DNA from 2 places in the Parapusillimonas sp. JC17 genome. Region 2 is predicted to be linked to the other one. Evidence: riboswitches for the same ligand, from Rfam matches in the RefSeq annotation. Region 2 holds a riboswitch; the other holds the start of a gene.

Region 1 (8,854 bases), 2.2 Mb from region 2:
GCCGGTCTCCTCGTCGGGCGAAAACAAGTAATCGACGGGCAGCGCCGTGCCGCCGTTTGCGGTCGCCTGCCCCATGGCGGCCAGCGCCAGGTAAGCGCCGGCCTTCATGTCGTACGTGCCGGGGCCGTACAGGCGGTCGCCCTCTTGCCGGACCGGGTTTTCAAGCAGCGTGCCGACGGGATGGACGGTATCGAGGTGCGCGAGAATCAGTATGCCCGGTCGATCATCCCCGGTTTTGCGATTACTGACGCATAGCAAGGGCCCCACGTCGCCGGCCAACGGCTCGATACTCGCGCTCAGGCCCAGCTTGCGCGCTTGCTCCCCGGCCATTTGCATCATCTGCCCGACCCGCCCCGGGTCGTGTGTCGGCGATTCCAGCCGCACCCATTCCTCGATGCCTGCGACGAGGCTTTCCGTGGTTTCCCTGTTCATTGCACCTTCCATGTGAATGTTAGACAAGAGGCTGAAGCCGGACGCGCGGCGCCAAGCGCAAACCATTCTACCTGCCCGCTCCGCGACACATGGCGCCAGGAAATCCAGGTTGCATTACACTCATATCAAATAAACTGAAGGATGAAAGAGGCGCCATGGCCTTCACGACGGAAAACGTCAAGGTATTTCTTGCTGTGCTGGACACCGGCAGCTTTTCAGCTGCCGCCCGGCGGCTGGGCCGTGTACCGTCCGCGGTCAGCATGATGGTCGCGCAGCTCGAGGCGGAACTCGACCTGGCCTTGTTCGACCGCTCAGGCCGCGAACCCCGGCCAACCAGCGCCGCACTTGCCCTGGAACCCCAGGCGCGACAGCTTGCGGGTCAGTTGCGCCAATTGCAGACCCATGCGCTCGCCCTGCACAAGGGCCTGGAAAGCCGCTTGACGCTGGCTATTGCGCCCGAGCTGCTGTCCGCACCCTGGAATGATCCCCTGGTCCTGCTTTCCAATGAATTCCCATCGCTCGAGGTCGAAGTGCTCTCGGCGCCGCAGGCCGACGCGCTTCGCATGCTCGAACAGGACAGCGCCCAGCTGGCCATCGTGTTCGAGCGTCCCGCCACCAACGAGCATGAGGCCTTTCAGGAATTCAGCAGCGAAATCCTGGTCGCCGTCATCGCCCCCGATCATCCCGCGTTCTCGAACGGCCGCAGCATGCTGCGCCAGGAGGAATTGCTCGATATCCGGCAAATCGTCGTGGCCGGCCGAGATGCCGACGAAACCGATCCCCGCGTCGTCGTGGCGCGGCAGATATGGAGAACCGACAATTACCTGGCCACGCTGAGCCTGGTACGGTCGGGACTGGGCTGGGCCTACCTGCCGCGCTCCCTGGTGCAGCCGCTCACCCAGAGCGGAACGCTGGTCGAGATCACTTTCGAGAACATCAGCAATCAGCTACAGCTGTGGGTGGATGTCGTCTGGTTGCGGGATCGACCCCTGGGGCTGGGCGCGCGCCGCTTCATCGAGCTGGTCAGGCAGGTACGGGGCCCGCGCCAGATCGGCGATTAGAGCCTGCATCAACCAGGGCCTAGGCGGCCTGCCGCGCCTCGGACGTGGGCGGGCCGGCTTTCATCGAGGGAGCTGGCTGCATGGCCGATGCAGGCAGCCCAAACACCTTGTCGAAAATCAGGCTGAACACGAAGGTATAGACCAGGAAAAATACGATGAAGCCCAGATCCAGCACGAATGCTTCCCACCAGGATACATTCAGCCACCATGCGAAAAAAGGCACGAACGCCACGATGAGGCCGCCTTCGAAGCCGATGGCGTGCGCCACGCGGCGCTTCACGCTGCGGCCCTTGATCGTCTGGCGGGATTCCCAGTGCTCGAAAAGCGCATTCCAGACAAGATTCCAGACCACCGCAATCAAGGATGCGGCAACGGCCGCGACGCCTGCATGGCCCGGTGCATGCCCGAGCATCGCCAGCGCGACGCTGGTCAGGATGACGGCGATGAGCTCATAAAGCGATACATAAACCACCTTGCGTTTGACGCCCTGCATGGTGCGACTCCATAAATACTTTGATTGAACCGAAAGAAATATACCTCCGCCTCAGCCCCGAAAAAAGTCAGCTTCTATCAGTTTTTCTGACATGTTGACCGTACCACGGGTTTATCCCCAATTGAGCTCTTTCCGGAATCCGGCTACGCTCTTGCTCGTCCATATAAAGATCATGCAGAAGAGTCCGGCCATCCATGCCGGCGCCGACGGAGCAACCGCCCCGGAAACTCTCAGGCCACAGGACTGCAACGGTCAGGACAATCTGGAGAGCGGCGCGTTGGGCGCCCACCGAAGGGGAACCCGGCAAGGGTGAAACTCTCAGGTAAACGGACAGATGGGGCGTCGCCGTCATTCGGCGGCGACCACATCTATCTGGAGCTCTCATGCACCATATCGCCATCATCGGCGCCGGCATCAGCGGCGTCACGTCCGCCTACGCCCTTGCCAAGCAAGGCCATGCGGTTACCGTCATCGATCGCCTGCGCTATTGCGCCATGGAAACGTCGTATGCCAATGGCGGCCAGCTATCGGCCTGCAACGCAGAAGTCTGGAACAGCACCTCGACCGTTCTGAAAGGAATGCGCTGGATGCTGCGCCGCGATGCCCCGCTGCTCGTCAACCCATCCCCAAGCTGGCACAAGTACTCATGGATGGCGGAGTTCGTCCGCCATATCGGCAATTACCGAGAGAACACGCTGCGTACGACACGACTCGCCATCGAAGCACGCCAGCATCTGTACAAGATGGCGGAAGACGAAGGCATAGACTTTGACCTGGAAACACGCGGCATCCTGCATGTGTTCCACGATCGGAAAAGCTTCGAAGCCGGTCGGCGGGTCAATGCGCTATTGCGCGAAGGCGGCCTCGAACGCCACGAAGTCACACCCGCCGAGGCGCGCGACATCGAACCCACGCTGACCACCGAATGCTATGGGGGCTTTTACACGCCCTCCGACGCCACGGGCGACATACACAAGTTCACGCGCGGATTGGCGCAGGCGTGCGAGCGCAAGGGCGTGCGCTTCCTGATGGACACGGAAGTCACCGATATCTCCGCCCTGGAGCAAGGCCATCGACTAACCATCAGGCAGGCATCCACCGAGCACCTGGACGCCGATGCCGTCATCGTCTGCGCCGGCACGGCCAGCCGGCGATTCGCCTCGATGCTGGGCGACCGTGTGAATATCTATCCGGTAAAGGGGTATTCCATCACGGTCAACCTTGAAGACGAGCAAAGCATCGCGGGGGCTCCCTGGGTCAGCCTGCTGGACGAAGAAGCCAAGATCGTGACCAGCCGCCTGGGGCGCAATCGCTTCCGGGTAGCGGGCACGGCGGAATTCAACGGCTACAACAAGGACATCCGCGCCGACCGGATACTGCCCCTGACCAATTGGGTCCACCGCCATTTTCCGCAGGTTGACACTTCACGCGTCATTCCTTGGACGGGACTGAGGCCCATGATGCCCGACATGATGCCGCGGGTGAAGGCGGGCAGACGGCCCGGGGTCTTCTACAATACGGGCCATGGGCACCTGGGCTGGACACTGTCGCCGATCACGGCGCAGATGCTGGTCGACGAGATCGCCCGCAGCGGCGCCAGAACCCAGGTCGCCGTGGCGGCCTGAACCCATGGAATATTTTATTTTGTAAGTCGTCCCGCGCACGGAAAATGGCGTAGTAAACTCTGCGCTCCACTTTCCGTGCCGAACACCATCATGCTCGATGAGCGCTTTTCCATTGCGCAGCTTTCGCGCCTATCGCCGCGAGGCAAATCGGCGGCCAACGACGACACTCACACCAATCCCTGCCTCAGCTGCGGAGCATGCTGCGCACACTTCAGGGTTTCCTTCTATTGCGGGGAAATCGCCGATGAGCGCGGCGGCATGGTCCCTCCCGAACTGGTCACGCAAGTGGGACCCCTGCGCGCCTGCATGAAAGGCACGGAATATGGCGGCAAGCGCTGCATCGCGCTGCGAGGAGAGCTCGGCCAGGACGGAATCCATTGCGCCATCTACGAGCAGCGCCCTTCGCCGTGCCGTGAATTTCCGGCTTGGCAAGAAGATGGTTCTCCCAACCCGGACTGCCAGCGCGTCCGCATGAAGATCGGCCTGCCGCCGCTGCCGGCCATCACAAAAGACGACGACCTCGACCCGGGAAATACGCCGCCCCGCCGTGGCGACGTCGCTGCCTGATCTGCCTTGGGGTCAGACCCATTTTCGGCCTGGGGTCAGACCCCATGCGGGGCCTGACCCCAAAATCAACGAACAAGCGGCAGCTCCCAATTTCGGCCTGGGGTCAGACCCCGTATGGGGTCTGACCCCAAAATCAATGAACAAGCGGCAGGCCCCATTTTCGGCCCGGGGTCAGACCCCGTACGGGGTCTGCCCCCCAGTTCAACGCTCCCAGGACGCCTCGGCCAGCACGGCCAGCGGCCCGGCCTTCCGGATGGGTGCGACGTGCTCGGGGTGTTTCACATACAAGGCGCCTGCGAAGGCCAGGGCGTTGACCGACACGTTGTGAGAATGCTCTTGCTTGCGTGGCACCAGGAGCATCCAGCCGTTCTGAACCAGCATGTTGCAAGGCGGCATCAGCCCTTCTTCGTCGGGCTCCAGGCCCAGCTTCGCGCACGCAAGACCGTAGGCGCCGGACATGCTGGCCGCAGACGCATCGATGTCCGCCGACCGCTGTGCCAGCACACGGGCGAACACGTGCCTGACCGGCAGGACGGCATGTTCTTCGAGCGCCAACTCGGGCGCGTCCGCCGACAGATGGGCGATCAGGGGATCCAGGCTGGCATTGCCGGGCGCCGCCGGCAGCCATTGCACATGCTTATGCCGCTGACTGGCGCCCGCCGGCCCGCCGCCGTTGTAGAAGCCGAGCCCTCCCGATTCCGACAGCAGGCTGGCCAGCACCCAGAAGTCCTCGTAAGCGAGCGGCTGCCGCTGCTCCGCGAATTCCCGACGCGCCAGGACGAGATGGCGATCGCATACCGGGAATTTATTCAGGATGGCGACATGGTGATCGCCGAAAGGCCCGACCGTCAATGCCGGTTCGGGCGACAGGAAGGGATTGAAATCCGGATCGCGCGGACCGCCCGGCATCGCGGGCTTGGCCACGTTCTTCGCCGCCAGCGAAGACAGCCACCGGACAATGAAAGGCAGGCCGCCGTCGGTGATCTCGACTTGTTCGGCCTGGATGGGCTGCAAGGCGCCCGATGCCAGCGCATCGGCCGCGCGTTCATCAACGGCCTTCATGAATGCAGTCGTCATGCTTTCCCCCTATTGCTCAATGCTCATCCGGGCATTGTAAAGGGTCAGCCCCTGCACCCGCATCGCCGGGGTCAGACCCCGTATGGGGTCTGACCCCAACGCAATGGCTCAAGAGTCCAACCCAGCCGTGCCCCGCATGGGTCAGACCCCGTATGGGGTCTGACCCCAACGCAATGGATCGAGGGTCCGATTCTGCTGTGGCCGGCCGGGGTCTGACCCCTAAACGAATTTCCCGGCCTGGAAATCGGAAAAGGCGTCCATCAGCTCTTGCTTGGTGTTCATCACGAACGGACCGTACTGCGCGATGGGCTCGTTCAAGGGCTTTCCGGCGATCAGCAGGACGCGCGCGGGGCCTTGCGCCTTGATGATGGCGCCGTCCGCCGCATCGTTGGCGAGTATGGCGATCTGATGCAGCGCTACCGGTTTGCCGGCCACCTCGACCGCGCCCCGGTAGACATAGATGAAAGCGTTGGCCTCAGGCGCGATGGACTGACGGAACTCGCCCGCAGCATCGAAATGGATGTCCAGGTATAGCGGTTCCGTTACTTCGCGCTGCATGGCGCCCTGTATGCCATGGCTGGCCCCCGCGATGATGCGCGCCTTCACGCCCTGCGCAGGAGCGACCTCCGGGATGGTCTCGCTTTGGATGTCCTTGTACCAGGGCTCGGCCATCTTGTTGTAGGACGGCAAGTTCAGCCACAGCTGAAACCCTTCCATGCTGCCCTCTTCCTGCTCGGGCAGCTCCGAATGAACGACGCCCCGGCCGGCGGTCATCCATTGGACGCCGCCGTTCTGAAGCAAGCCTTCGTTGCCCGCGCTGTCGCGATGGCGCATACGCCCCGCAATCATGTAGGTGATGGTTTCAAACCCCCGGTGAGGATGGTTGGGAAATCCCCCGATGTAGTCATCCGGATTGTCGGTGCCGAAATTATCGAGCATCAGGAAGGGGTCCAACCTCGTTTGCAGATCCTGGGTCAGGACGCGGGTCAGCTTGACCCCGGCGCCGTCTGACGTGGCCTGGCCGCGCAACGTACGCTCGACGAAACGGGGGCGCGACACGGTTTCTTGCAGGATTGGAATGGAAGCGACGGTATTCATGGTGTCCTCCAGCGAATGGAATGGGCGGCCGCCGCTATCGGAGACGGCCTTGAGAACGATGAATTCATTATAGGTAGCTTCAAAATTGCCGATAAGCCGTTAAATATGAAAGTCATCGTTCCAAAACCGTTACCAATCTTTTTATGATTTGTCATATATAGACTTTTTTCTGTCACAATCCGGCATTCATCATGACCGCGGAGTGCGCTCCAAGAGATCTTATGGCAGAAATATCAATAGACGGCGTCAGCAAACGTTACGGCGACGTCACGATCATCGATCGTCTCAACCTCAACGTCAGGCACGGAGAATTCTTCACCCTGCTCGGCCCCAGCGGCTGCGGAAAGACGACTCTACTGCGCATGATCGCCGGCTTCATCGTCCCTGACGAAGGCCGCCTTTTCCTTGACAAGCAGGACATTACGCGGCTACCCGCACACAAGCGCGAAACCGGCATGGTCTTCCAGGACTATGCCTTGTTCCCCGACAAGACCGTCTACGACAACGTGGCCTATGGCTTGCGGGTACGGAAGCTTTCCAGCCAGGCGATCGCCGGGAAAGTCGGCGACATCCTGGCGCGTGTCGAGCTCGGGCACCTGGCCAAGCGTTATCCGGGCGAGCTTTCCGGCGGGCAACGCCAGCGCGTGGCGCTGGCTCGGGCGCTGGTCATTGAACCCCGCGTCCTGCTCATGGACGAACCCTTGTCCAACCTGGATGCGAAACTGCGCATCCAGATGCGTGACGTCATCCGCCAGCTGCAGCAAGAGTCGAACATCACGGCCATTTTCGTGACGCACGACCAGGAAGAGGCATTGTCGATGTCGGACCGCATCGCGCTGTTGCGCAGCGGCAGGATAGACCAGCTGGATACGCCCGAGGGCCTGTACGCGGCCCCGGTCACTGCCTATGCGGCCGACTTCATCGGCGCAGCAAACCTGATCGACGTGCAGGGCCAGCAAGAGACAAACGGACACACCCTGGTTTCCATCGCCGGCGGCCGAGTCGCCGTTCCCGGAGCATCGTGCAGCGATGCCTGCCAGCTGGCGGCGCGGCCGGAGCACATCGGCGTCCACACCGACGCCGCGGACACGCGCGTTCCTGCGCAGGTGATCCACCGGCGCTATCTCGGCTTCAAGGCAACCTATGCCCTGCGCCTCGCGGACGGCAAGGTCATCAACGCCGACCTGCCGGCTGCCGGCGACCCGATCCATAGCCCGGGAAGCCCGGTATTCCTGAGCTTCAGTCCCGATTGCCGCCTGGTGCGCGCCTAGGTCCTGATCGAAATCATGTCAACCCAATCTTCCAAACAACGCTTCTCGCCCTGGTTCCTGCCCGCGCTGCTCTGCCTGCTGGTCTTGGTCGCCCTGGTCTTGTGGCCGCTCGCGGCGCTGTTCCATCAGAGCGTGGTGGACCCGAAGACCGGCGCACTCAGCCTTCATGGCTTCCAGGCTTTCTTCGACAGCCCGCGCTACGTAAGGGCCTTCTTCAATACCGTCATCCTGGGCGCCGTCTCGACCCTGGGCTGCCTGCTGCTGGGCGCACCGCTGGCCTACATCGTGGCGCGCTACGAATTTCCGGGCAAGACCGTCGTCGCCCTGCTTCCGCTCGCCACCATCATCCTGCCCGACATCGTGGTATCGCAAGCCTGGCTGATGCTGCTCGGCAACAACGGCATCGCGCGCCATGCGCTTGAAAGCATAGGCATCGACCTGCCCTCGTTCTACGGCTGGTTCGGCATGACCTATACGCTGATCCTGAACGACTATACCTACGTCTATATCGGGATGCTTGCCGCACTGAAAGCCATCGACGGCACGATAGAGGAAGCCGCCGTCAATCTGGGCGCCAGCAACCTGCGCCGGGCACTGACCGTGACCTTGCCGGTGCTCGCCCCCGCCCTGCTGGTCAACGCCATGATCGTGTTCACGCTGGCGGTCGACAATTTCTCCATCCCCATGATCCTGGGCGGCCGGGTCGACGTGCTTTCGTCGCTTACCTACACGACCTTTCTTTCGGAAATGGGCGGCAATCCCACCATGCAGAGCGTGCTCGCCGTCGTTTCCGTCGTGCTGGTGGGTTTCGTGCTGTTCATCCAGAAGCGCGTGGTCGAGCGCAAGACCTATCAGATGCAGCAGGGCCGCGCGCCGCTGGCGGTGCGCACCAGCGGCCTGGCCGCCGCCGCGCTCACCGCGTGGGCCGTGCTGTTCGTGGCCTTCACCATGATTCCGGCCCTTACCGTGATTGTCGGCGCGTTCACCAAGGCAAGCGGGCCGGTCATGCAGTACGGCACGTTCACGCTCGAAAACATGGAGCGCGCATTGCGCAACGCGCCCGAGCCCATCCTGAATTCCCTCATGCTCGCCAGCGTGGCGGCAGTGGCCGGCACCTGCTTTGCCACCATCACCAGCTATCTGATCGTCAAGAAGCGCATGTGGGTGGTGTCCACCCTGGACTATGTCGTCATGCTGCCGCTGGCGATCTCGGGCACGGTGCTGGGCATC
Region 2 (8,854 bases):
CCGCAGACGGCCATCCGGTGCTGGATGGCACGGCAGGGCTGTGGTGTGTCAATGCCGGCCACGGCCGGCAGGAAATCATCGACGCCGTCTCCCGGCAAACCACTGAGCTCGATTATGCGCCCAGCTTCCAGCTTGGCCACACCGATTCCTTTCGGGCCGCCTCGGCGGTGGCTCGTCTCATGCCCGAAGGCATGGACCGCATCTTCTTCACCAACTCGGGTTCCGAATCCGTCGATACATCGCTGAAAATCGCCCTGGCCTATCATCGCGCGCGGGGCGAAGGCCAGCGTACCCGTCTGATCGGCCGCGAGCGCGGCTACCACGGGGTCGGGTTCGGCGGCATTTCGGTAGGCGGGATCTCACCCAACCGTAAAACGTTCTCGGGCGCCCTGCTGCCCAATGTGGATCACCTGCCGCATACCCACGACCTGTCCAAGAATGCGCATACACGCGGGCAGCCCGCTTGGGGCGAACACTTCGCCGATCAGCTGGAAAGCATCATCGCCTTGCATGATGCGTCCACCATTGCCGCCGTCATCGTCGAGCCCCTCGCCGGTTCCACCGGCGTGCTGATCCCCCCCAAGGGCTATCTGGAAAAATTGCGCGCCATCACTGAAAAGCACGGCATCCTGCTGATTTTCGACGAAGTCATCACCGGCTTTGGCCGCCTGGGCGCCAACACGGCCAGCGAATTCTTCGGCGTGAAGCCAGACCTGATCACCATGGCGAAAGGCATCAGCAACGCCGCCGTTCCCGCCGGCGCGGTCGCGGTCCGCCGCGAAATCCACGACACCATCGTCAGCGCCGCGGCCAGCGGTATCGAATTCTTCCACGGCTACACCTATTCGGCGCATCCTCTTGCCACGGCGGCCATCCTGGCCACTCTTAGCATCTACGAGAAAGACCAGCTGTTCAAGCGCGCCGCGGGCCTGTCGCAAAAATTCGAAGACGCCGCCCACAATCTGCAGAATGCGCGCCACGTCATCGACGTCCGCAACCTGGGATTGGTCGCCGGCATCGAGCTAAAACCCCGCGACGGCGCACCCGGCGCACGCGCCGCCGAGGTGTTCTCAAAATGCTTCGACGCCGGCGTCATGGTGCGCTACACCGGCGACATCATCGCCGTTTCGCCGCCGCTCATCGTCGAAGAACAGCAAATCACCGAAATCTTCGAAACGATAGACAAGGTCTTGAAGACGGTCGCGTAAAGCGCAGGGGTCAGACCCCGCATGGGGTCTGACCCCAGACCTTCTTTACATGGGGTCGGACCCGAACAGGGTCCGACCCCGATCTTTTTTCGTGGGGTCAGCGTGGGGTCAGACCCCGTACGGGGTCTGACCCCTTACATCAAACCATGCTTTCGCTAGGCGCCTCGTTCTCGACATAGTCGCTGAGCGGGGGGCAGGAGCACATGAGGTTGCGGTCCCCGTAGGCGTTGTCCACGCGCGCGACCGGCGGCCAGTACTTGCTGTCGCGCAGGCCGGCGACCGGATAGGCCGCCTCTTCGCGGGTGTAGTCGTGATGCCACTGATTCACCAGCAGCATTTGCGCGGTGTGCGGCGCGTTCTTGAGCACGTTGTCTTCCGTATCCTTCTCGCCACGCTCGATACCGGCGATTTCCTGGCGGATGGCGATCATCGCATCGATGAAGCGATCCAGTTCGGCCAGGCCTTCGGATTCCGTCGGCTCCACCATCAGCGTACCGGCCACGGGGAAGCTCATGGTAGGCGCATGGAAGCCATAATCCATCAAGCGCTTGGCAATGTCTTCCGCCGTGATGCCGCATGCGTCCTTGATGGGGCGCACATCGAGTATGCACTCGTGCGCGACACGGCCGTTGGGACCCGCATACAGAATGGGGTAATGTTCCCGCAGGCGCGCGGCGATATAGTTGGCATTGAGTATGGCCGTCTCGGTGGCGGCGAGCAGGCCTTCGGCGCCCATCAGCGTGATGTACATATAGGAAATGGGCAGCACGCTGGCCGACCCGTAGGGCGCCGCGGACACCGGCCCGACTTCGGCGCCTTCGGGCAGGCTGCCGGATTCGTCCAGCACGGCCGGAAGATAAGGCGCCAGATGCGAGCGCACGGCAACCGGACCTACACCGGGACCGCCGCCGCCGTGGGGGATGCAGAAGGTCTTGTGCAAGTTCAGGTGCGAGACGTCCGAACCGAACTTGCCGGGCTGCGCCAAACCCACCATGGCGTTCATATTGGCGCCGTCCAGATAGACCTGGCCGCCCGCGTCATGGACGAGCGCGCAGATTTCCGTCACCGCCGTCTCGAAGACGCCATGCGTAGAAGGATAGGTAATCATCAAGGCCGCGAGCCGGTCGCCCACCTTGGCGATCTTCGCCTTCAAGTCTTCGACGTCCACATTGCCTTCATCGTCGGACGCCACGACAACGACTTCCATGCCAGCCAGTTGGGCGGACGCAGGGTTGGTGCCATGCGCGGAGGACGGAATCAGGCAGACGTCGCGCTGATGCTGGCCGTTGGCGCGATGGTAGCCGCGGATGGCCAGCAGGCCGGCATACTCGCCCTGCGCGCCGGAATTCGGCTGCAGGCTGATGGAGTCGTACCCCGTGATTTCGCACAAAGAGGCGGACAGGCGGTCGATCAATTCCTTGTAGCCCTTGGCCTGTTCGACAGGCGCGAAGGGATGCATATTGCCGAACTCGGGCCAGGTGACGGGAATCATCTCGGCCGTGGCATTCAGCTTCATGGTGCACGAGCCCAGAGGGATCATCGTGCGATCGAGCGCCAAGTCCTTGTCGGCCAGACCGCGCAAATAGCGCAGCATGTCGGTTTCCGAACGGATGCGCGAGAAGATCGGGTGCGAGAGTATCGGCGACTGGCGCAGCAGGCCCTGAGGGATGCCATGCGCCGCCGGCAGACTGCGATCGGCAGGCGGAGTCCAGTTGCCGCCCATCCCGGCGGCGAACACGTGCAGCAAGGCGTCCAAGTCGGCGACCGTCACGGTTTCGTCCAGGGATACCGCCAGTTGGGCGTCGCTCACCACGCGCAGATTGATGGACGCCGCCCTTGCCGCCTTGACGATGGCGGCGGTGTGCGCGCCGGTATTCAGCAGCAAGGTATCGAAAAACTGTTCATTGACGCTGGCAACACCCAGGCCGGCCAGCGCATCGCGCAGATAGGCGGTCAGGTAGGCGACACGCTCCGCGATGCGCTTGATGCCCGCGGGACCATGCCAGACGGCATACATGCCAGCCATGACGGCAAGCAGGACCTGGGCGGTGCAGATATTGGAGGTGGCCTTTTCACGGCGTATGTGCTGCTCGCGTGTCTGCAATGCCAAGCGCAGCGCCGGCGCGCCCTGGCTGTCTTTGGAAACGCCTACCAGGCGGCCGGGCATGTTGCGCTTGAAGGCATCCTTGCAGGCCATGAAGCCGGCGTGAGGGCCGCCATATCCGAGCGGCACGCCGAAGCGCTGTGCTGAACCGACGGCGATGTCGGCGCCCCATTCGCCGGGGGGCACCAGCAAGGCCAAGGCGAGGAGATCAGTGGCAACAGCCACGACGGCGCCCTGGTCGTGCGCGGCCTGAGCGAGGGCGCGGTAGTCTGCCACGCCGCCCAGGCTGTGCGGATACTGCAGCAACACGCCGAAGCAGTCGGGCAGCCCCTGGGATTCATCGCCGACCACGATTTCGATGTCCAGGCCGCTGGCTCGAGTCCGGACCACTTCGATCGTCTGCGGATGGCAATGCTGCGATACGAAAAACACCTTGCTCTTGGAACGCGAGCCGCGCCGCGCCAAGGTCATGGCTTCGGACGCGGCGGTGCCCTCGTCCAGCAGCGAAGCGTTGGCGATGTCCAGCCCGGTGAGGTCGGCCACCATGGTCTGGTAGTTCAGCAGGGCCTCGAGCCTGCCCTGGGAAATCTCGGGCTGGTATGGCGTATATGCCGTATACCAGGCGGGATTTTCCAGGATGTTGCGCAGGATGACGTTGGGTACGTGGTTACCGTAGTAACCCTGGCCGATGTAGTTGCGGAACATCTGATTCCGTCCCGCGATTTCCTTGAGTTCCGCCAGCGCATCCGCTTCGCTGCGCGCCGCCGGAAGCTTCAGCGCACCCCTTTTGAGGATGCTGTCCGGCACGACCTCGGCGATCAGCGAATGAAGGTCGGGCGCGCCGATGGCCTGCAGCATTCTTGCCTGATCGGCTGGAGACGGGCCCAGGTGCCTGGGGATGAAATCGGAATGGGGATCAAGTTCACGCAACATAGTCGACCTAAACAAAAACGGGTTCGCGGCGGGTAAATGCCATCAATCGTTGGAAATAGCCTGGTAGCCGGCGGCATCGAGCAAGCCGTCGATATCGGACATGTTCTCGGGCTTGAGCTTGTAGATCCAGGTATCGAAAGCCGCTTCGTTGATGAGGTTGGGCTGATCGTTCAGCGCCTCGTTGAATTCCACGATTTCGCCGTTCACCGGCGCGTAGATGTCGGAGGCGGCCTTGACCGACTCCACGACGCCGGCGGTTTCACCGGCCGTAAGCTGCGCGCCCGTGTTGACGTCGCCGACGAACACCAGGTCGCCCAGCTGATCCTGCGCGGTATCGGTGATGCCCACCAGCAGCAGGTCGCCTTCGGGCTTGACCCATTCGTGGGAGGATGTGTATTTGCGATCGGTGGGAAGAGTCATGTGTTACCCCGTTTGTATTGATATTAGTGTTTAGGAACTTGAATCAGGCAATCACTTTGCCGTTGCGTACGAAAGGCATTTTTACCACTTGGGCGGGCAGCCATTTGCCCCGGATCTCGACCTGGACCGCATCGCCGGGCTGCACGCCCACGGGGACCCGCGCCATGCCGATGGAAATCCCCATGGTCGGCGACATCGAACCGCTGGTGAGCTCGCCGTCTCCTTTGTCGCTGCGGATTTTCATGTGCCCGCGCATCACCCCGCGCTCCAGCAGCTTCACGCCGACCAGGCCGCGGTCGACTTCGGCGGCCTCGAGCGCATCGCGTCCGATGAAACCGCGGTCCGCATCCTTGAAAGATACCGTCCATGCCAGGCCCGAGACCAGCGGATTCACTTGCTCGTCCATTTCCTGGCCATACAGGTTCATGCCGGCTTCCAGGCGCAAGGTGTCGCGTGCGCCCAGACCGCAGGGGCGGACGCCGAGCGCGGCAAGGTCGCGCCACAGGGCTTCTGCCTGAGCGGCCGGAAGCACGATTTCGAAACCGTCTTCACCGGTGTAGCCCGTTCGGGCCACTAGCGCGCCGTCTGGCACCGCCACGCCGGTGAAGGGCTGGAGCTCGGCCGTTGCGGCCTTCCAGCCCGGACGAGCAGCCCATACCCGTTCGCGGGCATTGGGGCCTTGCACCGCCAGCATGGCGAGGTCGCGCCGGGGCAGCACCTGCACATCGAATCCTCCCGACCGGGCCACGTTCTGCATCCAGGCCACGTCCTTGTCGGCCGTGCCGGCGTTGACGACCACGCGCCAATCGTCAGGCCCAAAGAAATAGACGATCAGGTCGTCGATGACGCCGCCCTCGGGGTTCAGCATGCAGGAATACAGCGCCTTGCCCGGCACCGTCAGCTTTGCGACGTCGTTCGCAAGCAGGCGCTGCAGGTAGCCCTTGGCGCCTGCGCCTTTCACGTCGACATTCAGCATGTGCGAGACGTCGAACATGCCGGCATCCTGGCGCACGGCGTGGTGCTCCTCGAGCTGCGACCCATAGGACACGGGCATGTCCCAGCCACCGAAATCGACCATCTTGGCGCCGGATTCGATATGCACCGCATACAGGGGGGTTTGCTTTAGGGTAGAAGACATGGGGGCTCCGGTGACGGGAAAACGACTGATGGAAATACGACGTAAGCCAGCTAACACGCTGGCCGCATCGCCCTTCTGTCCTTTTGCCTGAGAGTTGGCCCCTGGTCAAGGGGTATTCACCTTCGGCGCCCGGCCGGCCAATATGCGGCGGCCTGAGTCTCTCCAGAATGCTGTCTTGCTTGGCCCGGGGTCAGACCCCGTACGGGGTCTGACCCCTGACGCAAAGGGGTCTGACCCCAGGCAAAGCAATACACGAGCGGTACGGGGTGCCTGAGCGATTCTGGGCGAATTGCGCCTTCGGCGGCCGGGGAAAAGCCGGCGCTCTCCCACTCGATGTGAACAGCAGCCCGTAAGAATAACTCGAAAGCGCCCTGAATTCAAAGCGGTTTCCGCTCTTCGTCAGCCGGCTGTTCGCCGTCCAGCAGCTTCATGTTATCCAGCAGCTTCAGCAGGTAATGCAGGGTATGGCTCATGTCGCTCAGGGAAAAGTCCGCCCCGGCGCTGCAGGACGTCCTGTCGGGCCAGGCGGACTTCGTCTGCGATCCGGGCATCGCCTTTCCCCATATCCGTACGAACAAGGTCAAGCTGCTGGGCATCGTCAGTGCCACGCGCTCACCCTTCTTCCCGGACGCTCCCACCGTGGGCGAATTGGGCTTCAAGGAAGCAGACCTGGATATCTGGTTCGGCATGTGGGCGCCCAAGGGCACACCGCCCGAAATCCTCGAGCGCTTGAACAAGGAATTGGCCAAGGCGCTGTCTGACAAGGATGTGGAAGAGCGCTATAACGGCCTGGGCGCGGAAACGAAAACGCTGGACTCCCGGCAGTTCCGCCAACTGCTGCTCGACGAGCGCAAGCTGCTTGCCGCCTTGATCGAAGAACAGAAAATCAACGTCGAATAGGCGATGACGCGCGGGCGTTCCGGACAGGAACCGAAGTCGCCCGCATCAACGGCACCGCCGCGGTCAGCCTGCCAGCGCCCGCCCGCAGGCCACCCCGGAGGCCCATGCCCACTGGAAGTTGTAGCCGCCCAGCCAGCCGGTGACGTCCACCGCTTCGCCGATGAAGTACAGACCCGGCACGCTGCGTGCCTCCATGGTTTTCTGGTTCAGGCCGCGCGTGTCCACGCCGCCGCGCATGACCTCGGCCTTCTTGTATCCGACCGTGCCGCTGGGCATGAGCGCCCAGTCATGGATGCGCGACGCGAGCCGGCGCAGCGTCTTGTCCGGCACATCGGCCAGTCTGCGCGTGGCCAGGTCCGGCGCGGCGGAATCCAGCGTCGCAAGCAGTTGTTCGGCCAGCCGCTTGGGCCACAGCCCGGCCAGCACCGTGCCAAGTTGCTGGCGGCTGCCGGGCTTCGCGTCCAGCAGCTCGCGCTCCAGATCCTGTGCATGAGCAAGATCGATATGTATGGTCTCGCCGGGGTTCCAGTAGCTGGAGATCTGCAGGATCGCCGGGCCGGACAGGCCGCGATGCGTAAAAAGCAGATCTTCGAGGAACACGGCCGGTGCCACGCCGCGCGCCCTGCCGGACGTTGCCTTGCCACCCTCCGGCTTGCTGCGCACGCATACTTCCAGCGCCACGCCGCTGAGCTCGGAAAACGGCGCCCATGATGCCGGATCGAAGGTCAGCGGAACCAGCGCGGGACGCGGCTCCACGACTTTCAGGCCGAACTGGCGGGCGATGCCCAGCGCGAAATCCGTGGCGCCCAGTTGCGGGATCGCCATGCCGCCCGTCGCCAGGACGAGCTGGCGAGCCTCGATGGGGCCCTGATCTGTAGCGAGGCGGAACCCGTCCGCCTCACGCTGGATTTCGCTCACTGCGCACGGCATGCGCCACGACACCTTGCCGGCCTCGCACTCGCGCCGCAGCATGTCGATGATGTCTTCGCTGGATTCATCGCAGAACAATTGGCCGCGATGCTTTTCATGCCAGGAAATGCCGTGCTTGCGGATCAGGTCGAGAAAGTCCCTGGGCGTGTAGGCAGACAATGCCGACCGGCAGAAATCGGGGTTTTGCGAAATGAAGTTGGCGGGCGTGGTGCCGATGTTGGTGAAATTGCAGCGCCCGCCACCCGAAATCCGGATTTTTTCAGCCAGCCGCCGCGCATGGTCGATCAGCACCACGCGCAGGCCGCGCTGGCCCGCGACGGCGGCGGCCATCATGCCTGCCGCCCCGGCGCCGATCACAGCGACGTCGAACATTGCGTTACGGCCCCCTAGCCTCGACAGACCCTAGTCTTCCTTGATGCAGTCGACGTAATAACGGCCCATGCCGTCCGGTCCCATATCCTGCGCCAGACCATGCACGTAGGTTTCGAAACCCGGGAACTTGGCATTGAATTCGCGGGCGAATTGCAGATAGTGGACGATGCGCTTGTTGAAACGCTCGCCCGGAATCAGCAAGGGGATGCCCGGCGGGTAAGGGGTAAGCAGCACGCCTGTTACGCGCCCTTCCAGTTCGTCGATGCTCACGCGTTCCGCTTCGCGGTGCGCCATCTTGGCGTAGGCGTCCGAAGGCTTCATGGCGGGGACCATGTCGCTCAGGTAGACCTCGGTCGTCAGCCGCGCCAGGTCGTACTTGCGATAGGCCTCGTGGATCTGCTGGCACAGGTCGCGCAGCCCCATTTTCTCGTAGCGAGGATGCTCCTTGCAGAAATCGGGCAGGATGCGCCACATGGGCTGGTTGCGATCGTAGTCGTCCTTGAACTGCTGCAAGGCCGTCAAGAGGGTGTTCCAGCGCCCCTTGGTGATGCCTATGGTGAACAGGATGAAAAACGAGTACAGGCCGGTCTTCTCAATCACGACGCCATGCTCGGCCAGATACTTGGACACCAGCGCGGCGGGTATCCCGGTTTCCGCGAAGGTTCCGGAAATATCCAGACCCGGCGTCACCACGGTGGCCTTGATCGGATCCAGCATGTTGAAGTCTTCGGCCAGGTCGCCAAAGCCGTGCCATTCGTCGCCCGACTGCAGCAACCAATCGTCGCGGTTCCCGATGCCGTCGGAGACCAGCCGGTTCGGACCCCATACCTTGAACCACCAGTCGTTCTT

Evidence for each region. Region 2 has a riboswitch for glycine ahead of gcvT (glycine cleavage system aminomethyltransferase GcvT). Riboswitches for the same ligand answer to the same signal wherever they lie in the genome.
Region 1: linked by a shared signal. The riboswitch ahead of ACSBPU_RS07605 (D-amino acid dehydrogenase) and the one ahead of gcvT (glycine cleavage system aminomethyltransferase GcvT) in region 2 are both predicted to bind glycine.

The regions. Positions count from the first base shown of each region.
Region 1 is NZ_CP197474.1:1,577,491-1,586,344, reverse strand. Features, by position in the region: gene ACSBPU_RS07620 (M20 family metallopeptidase) at 1-432, opposite strand, end outside; gene ACSBPU_RS07615 (LysR family transcriptional regulator) at 588-1,493, shown strand; gene ACSBPU_RS07610 (PACE efflux transporter) at 1,513-1,986, opposite strand; glycine riboswitch at 2,152-2,242, shown strand; glycine riboswitch at 2,243-2,330, shown strand; gene ACSBPU_RS07605 (D-amino acid dehydrogenase) at 2,370-3,611, shown strand; gene ACSBPU_RS07600 (YkgJ family cysteine cluster protein) at 3,687-4,178, shown strand; gene ACSBPU_RS07595 (phosphorylase) at 4,380-5,255, opposite strand; gene ACSBPU_RS07590 (pirin family protein) at 5,475-6,353, opposite strand; gene ACSBPU_RS07585 (ABC transporter ATP-binding protein) at 6,575-7,624, shown strand; gene ACSBPU_RS07580 (ABC transporter permease) at 7,640-8,854, shown strand, end outside.
Region 2 is NZ_CP197474.1:3,729,988-3,738,841, forward strand. Features, by position in the region: gene ACSBPU_RS18065 (aspartate aminotransferase family protein) at 1-1,208, shown strand, start outside; gene gcvP (aminomethyl-transferring glycine dehydrogenase) at 1,348-4,245, opposite strand; gene gcvH (glycine cleavage system protein GcvH) at 4,288-4,665, opposite strand; gene gcvT (glycine cleavage system aminomethyltransferase GcvT) at 4,709-5,803, opposite strand; glycine riboswitch at 5,869-5,979, opposite strand; glycine riboswitch at 6,051-6,142, opposite strand; gene ACSBPU_RS18085 (Bug family tripartite tricarboxylate transporter substrate binding protein) at 6,275-6,703, shown strand; gene ACSBPU_RS18090 (NAD(P)/FAD-dependent oxidoreductase) at 6,767-8,005, opposite strand; gene ACSBPU_RS18095 (arginine/lysine/ornithine decarboxylase) at 8,036-8,854, opposite strand, start outside.